Agarilytica rhodophyticola: one gene and its partner. The protein of the gene in region 2 interacts with the protein of the main gene of each other region in a pairwise test. Links are inferred from orthologs where the notes say so. Each region holds a gene or a part of one and is shown on either strand. Other genes may lie near its edges. The genes, in order: mrcB and BVC89_RS09520.

Region 1 (11,393 bases), 4.3 Mb from region 2 along the record:
GTCTTTGCTTTGATTTTAGTCGGTGAACTGCTGTCTTTTGCCTTTGTCGTGATTAAACATGGCATCTTTAGTTTTAACTGGGTGTATTTTGGCTCGGTCTCGTTTCTCGTGCAGTGGATTATTCTTTCTAGTGCCGCCTGCTTATGTCCTCTAAGATCATGGCTGGGCAAGCAAAATGGTATAGTCGCAGGTAGCATCAGCTACGGTCTTGTACTGTTGATGACACTGATTTTTACAAGTGCCGGGTTGTGGTTAATGCACGGCCAGCAAATACGAGACAACAGCGCTATTGCTGAGAACCTAATCATCGCTGCAATTTTTGCCGGTGTTGTTCTACGCTATTTTTATCTGCAACAGCAGTTACAGAATAGAGAGCAAGTTGAACTGCGTTCTCGTATTCAAGCATTACAATCGCGTATAAGGCCGCATTTCTTATTCAACAGCATGAATAGTATTGCCAGCCTCATCGACATTGATCCGAAAGCGGCAGAGAAAATGGTTATTGACCTTTCTCAGTTATTCCGAGCTAGTCTAAATGAACCCACCATTGTCCCGTTAGAAGAAGAAATAAAGCTATGCCAACAATTTGTTTCGATAGAGCAAACTCGTTTAGGTAAGCGCCTAGTGGTTGATTGGGAAATAGATATACAAGAGATTCAAGCATCTATTCCCAGTTTGCTACTACAGCCACTGATTGAAAATGCGATCTATCACGGTATTCAACCACTACCGAATGGAGGGGTTGTCAGTGTAAAAATTGTCGCGACAGCAAGCGAAGTAAGAGTCGGTATTCTCAACCCCTCTCCTGTAGCAAACCACACAACGGGAAAAAATAGTAATGGTATGGCTTTGGAAAATATTCGTCACCGTTTGGACGCGCACTTTGGTGATCAGGCGACACTAGAATTGAACCAAGAGAATGAAAAATTTTCTGTGCAGCTTGCTTACCCTGTAAAAGATTTAACTTAGATAAAAGAACGTATAACTTATGCATATATTAATTGTTGATGATGAGGTTCTTGCAAGGCAACGTTTGATAAAATTACTAGCAAAACTAGGATACGATGTTGTCAGTGAAGCTGAAAATGGTGAGCAAGCCTTGTCCGCGGTGGAAAGTCTTGATCCCGATATTGTTTTTATGGACGTGAAAATGCCTGGAGTTGATGGGGTCGAAGCAGCACGATCCATTGCTGAGCTCGACGAACCTCCTGCTATTATTTTTTGTACAGCATATGACGAATATGCATTGCAAGCCATTGATGCTCAGGCGGTAGGCTACATTGTTAAACCTGTCCATGAAGAGCAATTAAGTGAAATTTTACAAAAAGCACAGCGTGTAAATAAATTACAGCGAGCCGTATTAAGTGGCTCAATTGATACAACAATTAAGCGTAAGCATATTTCAGCAAAGACTCGCAAAGGTATTGAGTTAATTGCTATTGAAGATATTTACTGTTTTATTGCCGATCAGAAATATGTCACAGTGATGCATTGCAATGGAGAGACATTAATTGATGATACGTTAAAAGAGCTAGAGAATGAGTTGGCCTCGGGTTTCTTACGTGTTCATCGTAATGCTTTAATTTCCATTGATTGTATTGTAGGACTTGAGCGCACTAATGCAGGGCACTTTGAAGTTGTTCTGAAGAATACAGATTTTCGTCCTATGGTGAGTCGTCGCCATTTAAGTACAGTTAAGTCAGTGGTGAGCTCTTTGTAAAGAACGTCTTAAGGAGTTTTGTTATGGATAAAGAAACGGTAAATCAAAGAGATTTAACATTAGCTGAACGCTGCAAAAAATATTTGCAAGATGGCCCGCCTCCACATATGGAAGATTACGTTCCAGAATCTCTGACAGAGATTATCATTGCTCATGGCGCACAATCTGAGCCTCTCAATGATGAGTTAAAAGAAATCGGAAGTATTATTCAAATGGAAGCAGATGACACTAATGACATCGAAGATGAAGAGATTAGAGGCTACATGCGTGAGGGCTTTGATCTATTGGCAGAGGTTTTAAATAATGCCGACGCATCTTAGGTCAAAGTAAGTTCGATAATGAATACTGAGCCGCTAAAAGCAGAGCATCTAAAAAAAATAGAATCGGATTTTTCCAGACCTGACTGCGATACCGCTATTAGCTTACTATCAACTATTAAGCTTGATCACGTTATGGCGTATTCTCAACATAACTTAGATAATACCAGGTCTGCCATCTTACAGCTAAGCGGGGGTGACTTAGCACAGCTTGAAAGTCTTGTTACCGCCGCTAAAAAAGACTTCAGGGATGTCATATATTGGGCTTCATTGGAACGAAATACCTAACATCTAGCTAAAGAATCTCCGTGGCTGGCAACGCCTGTTTGAAATGAGCTTTGTTATACATAATTCTTATTGACCACGGATAAAATTCGAGAAAATCTTGCCCAATCCATTCGGCAGTCGAGCACAAATGTAGACAAACATCAGTGGCATGGCTAATTTACAACCATTGATTTAAGTGTATTACATCATGCTCTGCTGAAAAATTGGTCTTTATGGCATCTACTGAACAAGTCTTAACGATTTCAATTTCTCATTAGTAGATGTCTGGTATCATCACCATATGACGTTGGGGGAAAAATGAATAAACTTCGAATAGCAACAAGAAAAAGCGCACTTGCTTTGTGGCAGGCCGAATTCGTTAAAGCTGAGCTTGAGAAGGCTCATGAAGGGCTGGTTGTTGAGCTAGTCCCAATGACTTCACGCGGAGACAAGATTCTTGATGTGCCGCTAGCGAAAGTAGGTGGTAAAGGTTTGTTTGTGAAAGAACTTGAGCATGCCCTGCTAAACGATGATGCTGATATCGCAGTACATTCAATGAAAGACGTGCCTATGGAATTTCCAGAGGGGTTAGGGTTGGTAACTATTTGCCAACGTGAAGACCCAAGAGACGCCTGGGTTTCAAGTCAATATTTGACGCTCGATAGCTTGCCCAAGGGAGGGGTTGTTGGCACATCAAGTCTGCGCCGCCAAAGTCAGCTGTTCGCATTGAGGCCCGACATTGAAGTGACTTTCCTAAGAGGCAATGTCAATACACGCTTGGCCAAGCTTGATGCTGGGGAATATGACGCCATTGTCTTGGCTTCCGCTGGCTTAAAACGTTTGGAAATGCGCGATCGTATCAGTAGTTTTTTTAGTCCAGAACAAATACTGCCAGCCGGTGGCCAAGGTGCAGTTGGTATCGAGTGCCGTGTCGATGATACACGCACCCGTGAGCTGCTAGCGCCCCTGCATCATCAGACTACCGCAGAATGTGTTTTGGCTGAGCGAGCTATGAACCGAGCACTAGAAGGGGGATGTCAGGTGCCTATCGGTAGCTACGCTATCCATAAAGACGATAAACTATGGCTGCGCGGCTTAGTTGCAGACCCTGAAGGAGATAAGATCATTTTTAATGAGCTTACTGATGATCCTAGTAATGGCGAAGAAATGGGCGCTTCACTAGCTAAGCTGTTACTCGACGCCGGAGCTGGAGAAATATTGGCGAAAGTTTATGGTAATGCATCCTGATACACGCATTGTCGTAACCCGTCCACAACAACAATCTCAAAGTTGGATAAATAAAATACAGGCTGCAGGAATGCAGCATTTGTACATACCCATGCTTACTATTAGCCCAGTAGGCAATGATAAGACGCAAGCGATAAAAGATATTGTCATGGCTCTGGATGAGTATTCATTTGCCATATTTGTTAGCCAAAATGCGGTTGCTTATGGCTTTGATTGGATAGAGGAATATTGGCCTCAGTTTCCTCAAGATGTTATCTGTTTGTCCGTCGGTAAGAAAACTCATGATGCAGTTAATGCGCGTTTAGATGCTTATTCTTGCGCTGCGGTAGATTATGGTGACACAAGGATGAACAGTGAAGAACTATTAGAGATGGATGCTCTGCAGAATGTTCGAGATAAAAAAATAGTCATTTTTCGCGGCTGTGGTGGCCGCACTAAATTGTTCGATATGTTACAGGCGCGAGGTGCCGAAGTTCAGCACTGTGAACTTTACGAACGCCGTTTGCCAAAAAATGCGCTTGCAGAACTTAGCCGTAATAAATTAAATGCAGAACGAGATATCCTGACAATTTTCAGCGGCGAAACTCTTATTAATATTCAAAAATTACTGCTTACGGCAAAAGTCCCTAATTGGCAGTTAATAACTATTGTAGTGCCCAGTGAACGCGTCAAAATACTTGCTGGTGAATTAGGTTTTAAACGAGTCGAAACCGCCATTAATGCAACAGAAGATTCAATGTGGCAAGCTTTAGATAAATGCTTGTCAGTAACCAAGTGAGACTTTCATGACAGATGACAATGATGACAGCAAAATAGAGCAAGGCAATATGGATGCTCAGGAACAAAGTCTACCTAAGATTGCGGATAAACCTGACGATGAGATAGTCGATAAGAGTTCAGGAACTGCCGCTATTAAAGACAGCATAGAGCCCAATCAAGAAAAAAATACCGCACACAAACCTAAAACCCGTTCTTGGGGTTTAATCAGCTTATTTATCCTTTGCTTGTTTATTACCGGTGTTATGCTGGCCGGAGGATATTATGGTTGGCAGCTTATCGAACAACAACAGAGAGAACTGTCCGCTCTTGAAAATGGATTGGCGAGTGAGTCTGAAGCTGCCAGTAAAAAACTTGAACGACTAAGCCGTGCTCATCAAGGTGAAAGCAAAGCTTTACAAGACTTGTTAGCACAAGGTCAGCAACGTATTAAAGAATTAGAACAACGGGTGAATGCTCAGGCAAAGCGCCTCAGTGCTATGTCTGATACCTCGCGTGATGATTGGTTACTCGCAGAGGCTCAGTATTTGTTAAAACTCGCTAATCAGCGTGTTCGTATTGAACGCAGCGCAGATGGTGCAGACGCACTATTAAGCGAAGCCGATGCAATTTTAAGAGATATGGATAATCCAGATCTATTTAGTTTACGCCGCGCAATAGCAAAAGACCTTGCTAGTTTACGTTTACATAAAAAAATTGACACAGAAGGTATTTACCTATCTTTAGTTGCTCTTTCTGAGCAAATAGAAAAGTTATCTATTCGTGCGCAGTGGCAAGAAAATAAAGAGCAAATAACGCAGGCATTGCCAACAGAAAGTGATGAAAAACTTTCTATTGGACAGAAACTTAAAAGAAGTTGGAATAATCTTGTTAAGCAGTTTAATCGCTACTATCGAATAACTAATCATGATGAGAGCAGTAAACCAAAGCCCATGCTAGCTCCTAGTGATGTTCATTACCTAAAGCAAAATTTACGATTAATGCTTGAGCGAGCACAGTTGGCATTATTGCGTGAGCAACAGGACATCTATCGCCAAAGTTTGCAGCAAGCTGATAATCTAATACAACAGTATTTTAATTTGACGCCTCAGGTTTTAAGTTTCCGAGAGGAAATCAACAAGCTCGAAGATAAAGAGGTTGTGGCTGAGCTACCCAATATCCAAGGCTCCTTAGAACTTCTTCATGAATATATTGAAAACCTACATAACCTTAAAGGTCTTGATGTTTCTGATAAACAGCCATCATCATCCCCCGTGAATACGGAGGATAGCTAATGTTACTCTTATTTGTTAGCTTGTTGGTTATTTTTATTGGCTCTACGCTAATGTATGTCTTTAGCGAATACCCGAGCTATGTGTTAATTAGCTTAGGGAATTGGACGCTGGAGTTTAGATTATGGTTTGGCTTAACAGCATTAGTTATTTTTCTTTTTATATTTACTTTAATCTATAAAAGAGTACGAAAAATTATAGGTTCTCTTGCTGGAAGCGTATCGTGGATAAAAGAGAGCCGTGGTAAGCGAGCAGAGCGCCGTACTTATGCAGGGCTAATACATTTTGTCGAAGGTAATTGGCAAGCGGCTAAAAAAGAACTAGTCAGTGCCGCCAAAGATACAGACAAACCTCTAGTGCACTATCTCGCAGCGGCAAAAAGTGCCTACCAACTTGGTTTAAGTGAAGAAACCAATTTTTTATTGCAGGAGGCAAAAAAAAATGCTCCTGACAATGAATTCGCGGTAGCGCTAAGCCAGGCAAATATATATTTTTCGGATAAAGAATATGAAAAATCCTTGGCAACAATAAATAGTGTGCGCGAGCAGGCACTGCGCCATCCAGTTGCTTTAGACCTGTTACGCGATCTTTACATTCAGCTTAAAGACTGGCCTGCATTAATAACTATATTGCCGGAGATAAAAAAACATTCTTCTCTGAAGCTGGAAGAGTTTGATATTTTAGAAGAAAATGTCTACATGTCTTTATTAGATGCAAGTGCCCATAAAGAAAGTAACCAGTCTGATAGCGATAAAGATGGTAATAAAGAAAGTAATAAGAATAGCGAAGCGCTTGATACTACTTGGCAAGAGTTGCCAAAGCCTATCAAAAAGAAAATAAAGCTAATTGGTCTATACGCTAACTTATTACATCGTTGTAAAAAAGATGATGAAGCAGGCCAACTCATCAGTAAGACATTAAAAAGTCAGTGGCATAGTGGTTTGGTTGAGCTCTATGGCAAATTAAATATGACGGATAGGAAAGCGCAATTAACTAGTGCTGAGGGGTGGTTAAAAAAACATGGAGAAGATGCAAGTCTTTATTTTTCGTTGGGAAAGCTTTGTATAAAAAATTCTTTATGGGGAAAAGCCAAGAGTTACTTTGAACAAAGTTTGAAAATTAAAGAGCGCCCAACGGTATACGCAGAGCTGGGAGCATTGTTTGGCCAGTTGGGCGAACATCAGAAAAGTGCGTCGATGTATCAGAAAGGTTTGCTGCTTAAGACGTTATCATAGCATTTATATTTATGGCTTGGTTTGTTTATATTGTCGAGTGTGTCGATACCAGTTTTTATGCTGGTATTACTACAGATATCGATCGCCGTTTACATGAGCACAATGAAAAAAAAAGTGGTGCTCGTTATACTCGAGCCAAGCGGCCTGTCAAACTTGTTTACTCTGAGGCTATGGAAAATAGATCAGAGGCATCTAAACGGGAATATGCAATCAAACAAATGACCCGCAAACAAAAAGAGCAAATAATTGCTCAGTATAGTCGATTAAAAACTAGGTAGTGGTTTTGGCTGGAAAAGAAAGCGAGAAAGCCGGAGAGATCTTTGAGGCGATAGTGAAAGATTTGGCCAGCGACGGACGCGGTATTGTTAAGCATCCGCATGGGAGAACATATTTTGTTCCCGGTGTATGGCTAAATGAAAAAGTCGTTGTAAAAATTAAAGGGATTAAAGGTAAAACAGGTTTCGCTGAGTGTACTGAAATATTGTTAGCCAGCCCTTCGAGAATAAATGCAAAATGCCAGCATCATGGCGTTAGCCTTGGTAAATGTGGTGCTTGTCCGTGGCAGTTTATAGATTATACAGCGCAACTAGATGCAAAACAAAAACGCGTTGAGAAAGTTTTCTCACGTTTAAATCTGCAGGATAAAGTAAAAACTATTGCCGGCTCTTCAAATATTTTTTCCTATCGTAACCGTGCTCAATTTAAAACAGATGGCATACACATTGGTTATGTGTCTTCACAGAGTAATACCTTGGTACCTATTCAACATTGTGAAGTGCTGAGCGACTATAATAAGCATACCCTTCAAGAGCTGATAGAACAATTACCCAATAAAAATTGGCAGCCTCGTGGAAAGCAACCCTGGATAACTTTGGATATCGATCATGATGTCAGCGCACAAAATATAAGTGTTAATAAGCGCCTGCCTTTTAAACAGGCAAACGATGGACAAAATCAATATATGCGTAACTGGTTGGCCAATAAACTATCGGTTCTGGATAAAGGTTGTCATGTTTTGGAATTATTTTGTGGCTCGGGCAATTTTACTGAAGTTATTTCTGAACAAAACTTTGAATGCATTTATGCTGCAGACGCTGCTGGTCAAGCTATAGAATCTTTGTTTTTAAGAGAACTCAGAGGGGTACGCACTATGACCGCTGATTTATTTAAAGAGTCTGAATTTGCAAAGATACTTAATAAAGCTAAACAATCAGAAGTATTAGTATTAGATCCACCTCGTGATGGCTTGAAAGTCAAAGGTGATATCTTTGCAAAAAAATCAAAGCTCAAGCATATCTTTTATATCTCTTGCGACCTTGCAACTCTGAGTCGTGATATTGAGGCTTTCGTCTCCCATCGTTACAAGGTCTTAGAAATTCAGCCTTTAGATCAATTCCCTCATACTCCACATATTGAATGTTTAGTGCATTTAAGGAAAAAAGATAACCACTAAGTTATCTTCAACTAGTGCCAACAGGCACTAATTTATAAATTGGCAATAAATGTATCGATGACACTGCGCAAAATTGCATCACTGGTTAGGCTTTTTGCCCTTAGCGCCATGTTGGTCGCTGTTTTAATATCATTATTTAATTTACTCATCTTAGCGATTTCGAACCATAATAGAGGATTCTTGGGTTCTAGCCTCAGAGCCCTTTCAAGCGATGCTGTTGCATTCACATATTGTTGACGGTCGCGATAATCATTTGCTTCTTGTATTAGATTCACCACAGCTTGGTTGTTAGAAGCTGGGCTTTCGTCTACCACTGGCATAACAACCGAACATGCGGCTAACAAGAGGATACTTGAGCTTAAAAAAATACGAGAAAATATAGTCATTGTTTTTTATCTTTTACCAAAAATGCGCTTAAACCAGGATTTAATTTTACCTGATGTTTTCGCGCTACAATAATTGCCATCGCTCGGAAGCGAAGATTCGTTAAATGGTAGTTCAAAAGTATTGGAGCAATTTCGAACGGCCAAAAATCCAGTGTCGTTATCTACCGCCGCGTATTTTACACTGTTAGGCTGAGGAATGCTTAGCGCTTGAGATGATAAATTTTGAATTATTTTCCCCCAAATTGTCATCGCGCCACTGGCACCTGTTAGCTGTATGCTTTTATTATCATCATTACCTAACCATACCACAGCGACTTTATCTCCGGTAAATCCAGCAAACCAACTATCTCTTAAATTGTCTGTTGTTCCTGTCTTGCCAGCAGCGTTTAAAGAATCACCAATATAATTTTTAACACTACTGCCTGTACCCCTATTTACTACCTCCTGCAATGCCCGAATAAGAAGATAATTTGCCTCGTTTGATACCGCAGGCTCGGTCTGAATTTGGTAACGGCTTAGAGGTTCACCTTCGATTGTTGTTACTTCTCTTATTGCGCGCAAGGGTGTACGGAAGCCGCCGTTGGCAATGGTATGATAGAGCTGAGTTACTTCATATGGAGTAAGTTCCATAGTACCCAATAAGCTTGATGCATAAGGGGACAACTCTTTATGAACACCGAGCCGGTGTGCCATTTTGATGATTTTTTTGACGCCGAGTTGGGTACCAAGGCGAGCTGCAGCAACATTATAAGATTTTGCTAATGCCAGCCAAAGAGGTACTTCTCCGTGGAATTTTTTATCATAATTTTGTGGCTGCCAATCTTCGATACCATTTTCGCTCCAAGTGAATGGGCTATCATCTATTGGCGTGGCAAGATTATATTCGTCCTCTTGATTCAGAGCAGTAAGGTATATAACAGGCTTAATCAGCGAACCAATTTGACGAGAAGCATCTAAAGCGCGATTGAAGCCCTGAAAATTTGTATCTCTTCCACCTACTACTGCTTTGATTTCGCCGTCTAAAATATTGGCAACAATGGTTGCCGCTTGTAAATGTCCACTTGGCAAGTTGCGATCTTTTTCTAGCTGATTCAAACGTAAAACTATGGCTTCTTCACTGATCTTTTGTTGGTAAGGATCGAGCGTTGTAAAAATACGTAAACCTTCAGAACGTAAATCTGACTCCCGGTAATCTCTTTTTAATTGCTTAATAACAAGTTCTAAAAATGCAGGGTAAAGTGATTGTCCTGTGTCTGGCAATTTACTCACAGCGATATTTTGCTTTTTCTCATAAATCGCTTGTTGTTTAGAAATATAGTCTTGGTCTGCCAGAGCATTAATTACGAGGTTACGACGTTTTTTCGCTCGCTCAGGGTGACGCCTTGGATTATAGTAGGCTGGGCCTTTAAGTAGACCAATCAAGAGTGCCGATTGATGTATTTCAAGGTGTTCAATAGGGCGGGAAAAGTAGAATTGACTGGCCAGGCCAAAACCATGAATTGCCCGATTCTTGTCTTGCCCGAAATATACTTCGTTCAAATAGGTTTCTAAAATATCATTCTTTTCATAGTGTAGCTCAAGCAATAATGCCATAACCATTTCTTTAAGCTTACGGCTTATGGTTCTTTCCTGAGTCAAAAAGAAATTCTTAACCAACTGTTGAGTAATGGTACTACCCCCTTGAATTCGCTTGCCTGAAAAAAGGGTAGTAATTGCACGTAAAACCGCTTTTGGATCTACGCCATGGTGTTGATAGAAACGTTTGTCTTCTACGGCTATAAGAGCATTAATTAAATGATCGGGCACTTGGTCGAGCCTGACGAGTTCTCTATCTTCTCCTTTATTTGGATAAATTCCTCCAATCTTAATTGGATCGAGACGTACCAGCGATAGCTCCGCGTTTGTGTTTTCGTCTCTTAACTGCGTAATTTTATTATTACTAATTCGAAAAGTGATATTTTTAGTGGCTTGTTCACCATCCCAGAAAATAAATGGTCGTGTGTACAGTGAAAACTGATTCCCAGATTGAGAATAGGAGCCTTCATTATTTGCTTGTGCTAATTTATCGTAATTAAGTAGATTTAGTTCGAACTTTAACTGGTTTGTAGTTAGGTACTTTCCTTCGTACAACTCAAGAGGACGGGCATAAACACGAGCAGGCAAAGAAAAACGCTTACCTTCGAATTGCTCTACTACATGACGATCAACGTAGAAGATATAAAGTGTAAAAGGTAGACAAAAGCCGATAATTAAGAGAATAAGTTCTCTGTAACTAAACCGTGAAAAGCGTCGTTTAGCCTTCTTTTTATTTCTCGGCTTTTTCGCTTTAGCTTTAGATGTTCTAGGCAAAAGAAAGTCCTTGTCAACAAAATAAGTAAACTTGGAGCGAACTTATGCAAACGCTCCCAATAACTGCTTTGTTACCCATTAAGATTTATCGGGTACGGAATCGCTATTATCGCAAATAATAAAGCTCAGCGTATACTGTAACTGCCAATCTGCTTCTATGCCTGTGTAATTAATGTGATCAAGCCGAGGTTATTCAAGCTTATAACAGAGTTTATGTTTTCTGATTATGAGGATGATGCATAGCAGCTTCAGCTCTTGCTGGAATATCATCCTGCTGATGAGGTTCCCATCCCTGCAGGTGTTTTTGAGCAAGGGCTTGAAGGGCGTTGATATGGTGCTTACTATCGTTTAGTGCGGGAATATAAGCGAA
Region 2 (4,739 bases):
GCATTCGCTATATTATGCTTACCTAACACTTTCATATTAATATCGAAGCTTTTATCAAAAAGTTTCACTTTAAAATGTATAAGTCCGATATTATTTGACTGATATTCCTGTAGACATACCAACTGCATTTTTGCTTTTAATGTAGGACTCACTGACGCTTCTGGCTGTAAAGTAAAACCGATAATGTCGCGCTCACCTGCCTTCTCAAGCATTTTGTCTCGATATTTATCATCTAAGTTAACAATCACTGTGTTAGTAGACTCGTGGCAATAAATATCGGACTTTTCTTCAGCAATAGCAGCTTCAGAACCAAGCCCTTCGAGGTGAGAAGCTTTTACATTAGTAATTAATGCTATATCTGGCTTGATTAAGTCAGTTAAATATTGAATCTCTTTCTTGCCACTGGTCCCTGCCTCAATTACGGCATAATCGGCTTGTGACTTAAGGCGCAATAAGGTTAGAGGAACACCAATGTGATTATTGAAATTACCATCTGTCGCGATGCAACTGCCGGCTTTTTCACATATATTTTTTAACATTCCCTTCACAGTTGTTTTACCACAGCTGCCAGTAAGCGCCACCACACGCCCACTAAAGTGGTCGCGGTATATCTGTGAAATTTTCCCCAGAGCTAGAGTACTATCCTTAACTAATAACGCGGGGGCTTTATGCTCTATGTTTTTTGCTTTGGTGTTTCTCTCATCACTATCGCTTTCCACGACAACACCAGATGCCCCCTTTTCCATAGCCACATCGATCATATCGTGGCCATCGAAATGCTCGCCACGCAAAGCAACAAACAATTGTCCTTTTTTAATTGTACGCGTGTCGGTGCAAACTGAATCAAACTCACAGTCTGGGCCAATCAAGCTGCCAATTTTATGCTCAACTAAAGTGGATAACTTCATGGCATCACCTTGGTTGATTGAGCACGCTGACGAAGAGCAACTTCGGCTATGTGGTAGTCATAAAACGGTACTTTTGTATGGCCTATAAGTTGATAATTTTCGTGGCCTTTACCAGCAATAAGTACACAATCATTAGCCGAGCAATTACCAATTGCCAAAGAAATAGCTAATTCTCGCTCAGCAATAACTTCATAAGCCGTATCACTTGCCACTCCCTGCACAATATCTTTAATAATCGCTTTGGGATCTTCGGTGCGTGGGTTATCAGAGGTAATCACCACACTATCGGCAAAGGTTGCAGCAATCTCCCCCATAATGGCGCGTTTGCTAGGATCTCTGTCACCGCCGCAGCCGAAGACGACCCAGAGATTACCAGACACATGATTTCTCAGTGCCATAAGTGCTTGTTTTAGAGCATCCGGTGTATGGGCATAGTCAACAAATACACTGGGTAAACCCTCTGCCGGGCTATCTACTTTCTGTAAACGACCTTCAACAGGTTTTAGCTTATTAATAGCACGTATTACTTTGTTAAACTTAACGCCACTTGAACATAAAGATGCTATTGCCGCTAATAGGTTACTTAAATTAAACTTACCTACCAAAGGACAACAAATATCTGCCTTACCCCAAGGAGACAGTATTTGCGCATCAATACTCGATGGGGAGTACTTTTTTATCTCCGCTTTTACCATCGCATCTTCGGCATCAATCCCAAAAGTTACATAGTTTTTATCTAAGTCTTGAAGCTCAGGAATGACTTTACGGCAGTCTTCATCATCGGCATTAACAACACAGGACTTACAATTGTCCGACAGCAAAAAGGATCTTTTTACATTGGCATAGTTCTCGAAAGTGCCGTGATAATCTAAATGATCGTGGGTGATATTAGATAAAACAGCAATATCAAAGTTTATATTTTCTACTCTTCGTTGGTGGATACCATGGGAAGAAACTTCCATTGCAATTACTTTGCCTTTGCAAGCGACGATCTCGGCAAAAATACGTTGACACTTAACGAGGTCTGGCGTTGTCATGCCGGTATCAATGTATTCGTCGTTAACCATGCCATAGCCCAGTGTACCCAACACACCAGCCTTGATACCCAGCAAAGCATGCAGCTGTGCAATTAACGAGGTAATAGTGCTTTTTCCATTAGTGCCAGTAACGCCAAAAACAGATAAATCATCAACGGGTGAGTTGTAAAATTTTTCAGTGATACTTGGAATATTTTCTTTTAGGTTTTTAATTCCCACCACCGGTACTTCTACATTCAATACCGAACAAAGGTGATCTTCTTCAACCAGAATCGCAACAGCACCGTTTTCAACAGCATTAGAAATATATTTTTCACCATCACCATCTAAGCCACATAAAGCAATAAATAGTGATCCAGGAGTTACGTCGCGACTATCCGCTTGCACATCACTAATTAACAGCTGCTCGGAAACTTCGCCGTGAAAGCCCTTAGGTATTATGCTGACCAACGTTTTTGGCATCGGACTGTAATCTAATATATTCACGGTGTTAAATTCCTTTTTAATAAACTGGCAACGTGTGTATTTTCATGAGCCACAGGCGGCACACGCATTATTTTCAATGCTTTTTCAACCGCACTGGCGAATACAGGAGCGGCTGATTTACCACCAGAATAATTACCCTCAGATGGCGGTTCATTGATGATGACTACAGCCACAATTTCCGGTGCATCGGCAGGAGCAAAGCCTGCAAAAAGTGCGATATATTTATCATCCGCATAGCCTGCGCCACCCACTTTATGAGCGGTTCCTGTTTTGCCTGCAACAGGATAAGATGCAATTTGCGCCCGAGTAGCCGTTCCGCCTTTCTTGGGCACTTGCTTCAGCATTTCAGTAATTGTCTGAGTGATTTCTTTTGAGACAACTCTTTGGCCTTGCATAGTTTCTTGGTTTTTCACCAAACCAGCAGAATGAAAGTTCCCCCCAGAAGCGATCACAGAATACGCTTGAGCGAGTTGAACCGCATTAACACTTAAGCCGTAGCCATAAGCAAAAGTAGCTTGTTCGATAGGGTGCCACTTACTACGATTAGGTAAAAAGCCTATACTTTCACCAGGGAAACCTGCTCCTGAACTTTGCCCTAAACCTGAGCGAAAATACATGTCGCGAATGGTTTCAGGTTGCATTTCTAAAGCTAGCTTGCTGATACCTACTTGGCTGGATTTGACGATAATCTTAGTTAAGTCAACGATGCCATAGTTAACCGGGTCTGGGATCATTTTACCGCCGACAAAAATATGCCCGGGGTTTGTATCTATTTTAAAGTCTGGAGTGTATTTACCCGTTTCCAACGCCGCCATAATAGTAAAAGGCTTCATGGTGGAACCCGGTTCAAATACATCGGTCATCGCGCGGTTGCGCAACTGATATGCTTTTACATTCTCGCGATTGTTTGGGTTGTATGATGGTTGATTAACCATGGCCAAGATTTCACCCGAAGCGGCATCCATCATCACCAAAGAACCCGATTTAGCACCTTGTTGCGCAATCGCACTTTTTAATTCTTTATAGGCCAGGTATTGCAAACGCAAATCTATGGTTAAAGCCAGATCACTGCCCGCCTTAGGTGAACGCACAAGCCCTAAATCCTTAACAACATTGCCTTTAAGATCTTTTATTACTCGTTTTGTACCTTGCTCACCGGCAAGCCATGAATCAAAACCTAGCTCGACACCTTCTTGTCCCTTATCATCCAGACCTGTAAAGCCGACAACGTGAGCAGCCACTTCTCCTGCTGGGTAATAACGTCGGAACTCTTCTTCTGCATAGATGCCCGCAAACTTATGCTTTAATATCTCGTCAGCTTCATGGGGTGGTAAATGGCGCACAAGATACATAAATTGTTTATTCTTATAACGAGACAAACGCTTTTTTAATTCTTTTGCATCAATATTGAGCGCTTTTGCAATAGCGTCCACTTGAATATTTTTAACTTTTTGCGGATTGGCAAAAATTGATGTCACTGGAGTGCTGACAGCTAGTAATTCACCATGTCGATCAGTAATAACGCCGCGATAAGCGCTAATTTTTTGTGTTCTTAAGGTGCGTGCTTCTCCTGCACTTTGCAAAAAGCGAAAACCTTTTTCCTTACCAGGTATAACCTGTAAGTGCGCCAAATGCCAAGCAAGCGCGCAAGGCATTACCGCCAGTAAAACAACGACAGTAACAAAGCGCCACTTTGATATTTGTTTAACCAAGTTCACTTTTTATATACCAAGATTGTTTTTTCATTTTCAGGTACAAACATATTGAGTTCATCGAAAGCTATTTTTTCAACGCGTGAATACGCTGCCCACGAACTTTTTTCCAATAAGAATTTACCTGACATCACTCTTAAACCACTTGCCTCTCGCCTTAACTCTTCTAACTTTTGAGTAGCTTTACGAGATTCGTAAGTTGAATATACAACTCCCATGGCTGAACCCACGCTGAATAACCACAGCATAATCGCCAAGATTGGAAGTGCTAACTTACCTGAATATTTATGTTTATTTATTTGCATAACCATTTATTTGCACAAACATGTTCTACCAACACTCAACAATTCCATCAAAGCTTTTCAGCTACTCTCATGATGGCGCTGCGCGAACGAATATTTTCTTGTAGTTCCTCATCTCCTGCTTTCAATGGTTTTTGAATAATTTTTAATTCTTTATTCAGCATATTGTCCGTAATAGGCACACTAATTGGCACTTCTTTGCCACGTGACTTTTCCTTAAAAAAACGCTTTACCATTCTGTCTTCAAGCGAGTGAAAACTAATCACTACCAAGCGACCGCCGCTGGCTAACACA

Evidence for each region.
Region 1: the proteins of BVC89_RS09520 (region 2) and mrcB interact in binary tests that used the Escherichia coli proteins (3 or more experiments, as listed by UniProt). The link is inferred for Agarilytica rhodophyticola from one-to-one orthologs.

The regions. Positions count from the first base shown.
Region 1 is NZ_CP020038.1:6,532,281-6,543,673, reverse strand. The notes cover bases 8,353-11,393. They hold mrcB (penicillin-binding protein 1B), read right to left. Parts: upstream 11,024-11,393; coding sequence 8,681-11,023; downstream 8,353-8,680. Other genes in these bases: hemH (ferrochelatase), read right to left, coding at 11,235-11,393; BVC89_RS26990 (hypothetical protein), read right to left, coding at 8,353-8,674. In the rest of the region: BVC89_RS27040 (sensor histidine kinase), read left to right, coding at 10-969; BVC89_RS27035 (LytR/AlgR family response regulator transcription factor), read left to right, coding at 989-1,720; BVC89_RS27030 (hypothetical protein), read left to right, coding at 1,744-2,040; BVC89_RS27025 (hypothetical protein), read left to right, coding at 2,059-2,325; hemC (hydroxymethylbilane synthase), read left to right, coding at 2,623-3,552; BVC89_RS27015 (uroporphyrinogen-III synthase), read left to right, coding at 3,536-4,330; BVC89_RS27010 (uroporphyrinogen-III C-methyltransferase), read left to right, coding at 4,338-5,603; BVC89_RS27005 (heme biosynthesis HemY N-terminal domain-containing protein), read left to right, coding at 5,603-6,835; BVC89_RS27000 (GIY-YIG nuclease family protein), read left to right, coding at 6,847-7,113; BVC89_RS26995 (class I SAM-dependent RNA methyltransferase), read left to right, coding at 7,119-8,288; more of BVC89_RS26990, read right to left, coding at 8,321-8,352. UniProt on the Escherichia coli protein: Cell wall formation. Synthesis of cross-linked peptidoglycan from the lipid intermediates.
Region 2 is NZ_CP020038.1:2,246,014-2,250,752, reverse strand. The notes cover bases 1,789-4,739. They hold BVC89_RS09520 (peptidoglycan D,D-transpeptidase FtsI family protein), read right to left. Parts: upstream 4,150-4,739; coding sequence 2,428-4,149; downstream 1,789-2,427. Other genes in these bases: rsmH (16S rRNA (cytosine(1402)-N(4))-methyltransferase RsmH), read right to left, coding at 4,496-4,739; ftsL (cell division protein FtsL), read right to left, coding at 4,146-4,448; BVC89_RS09525 (UDP-N-acetylmuramoyl-L-alanyl-D-glutamate--2,6-diaminopimelate ligase), read right to left, coding at 1,789-2,431. Outside these bases: BVC89_RS09530 (UDP-N-acetylmuramoyl-tripeptide--D-alanyl-D-alanine ligase), read right to left, coding at 1-908; more of BVC89_RS09525, read right to left, coding at 905-1,788. UniProt on the Escherichia coli protein: Essential cell division protein that catalyzes cross-linking of the peptidoglycan cell wall at the division septum. Required for localization of FtsN.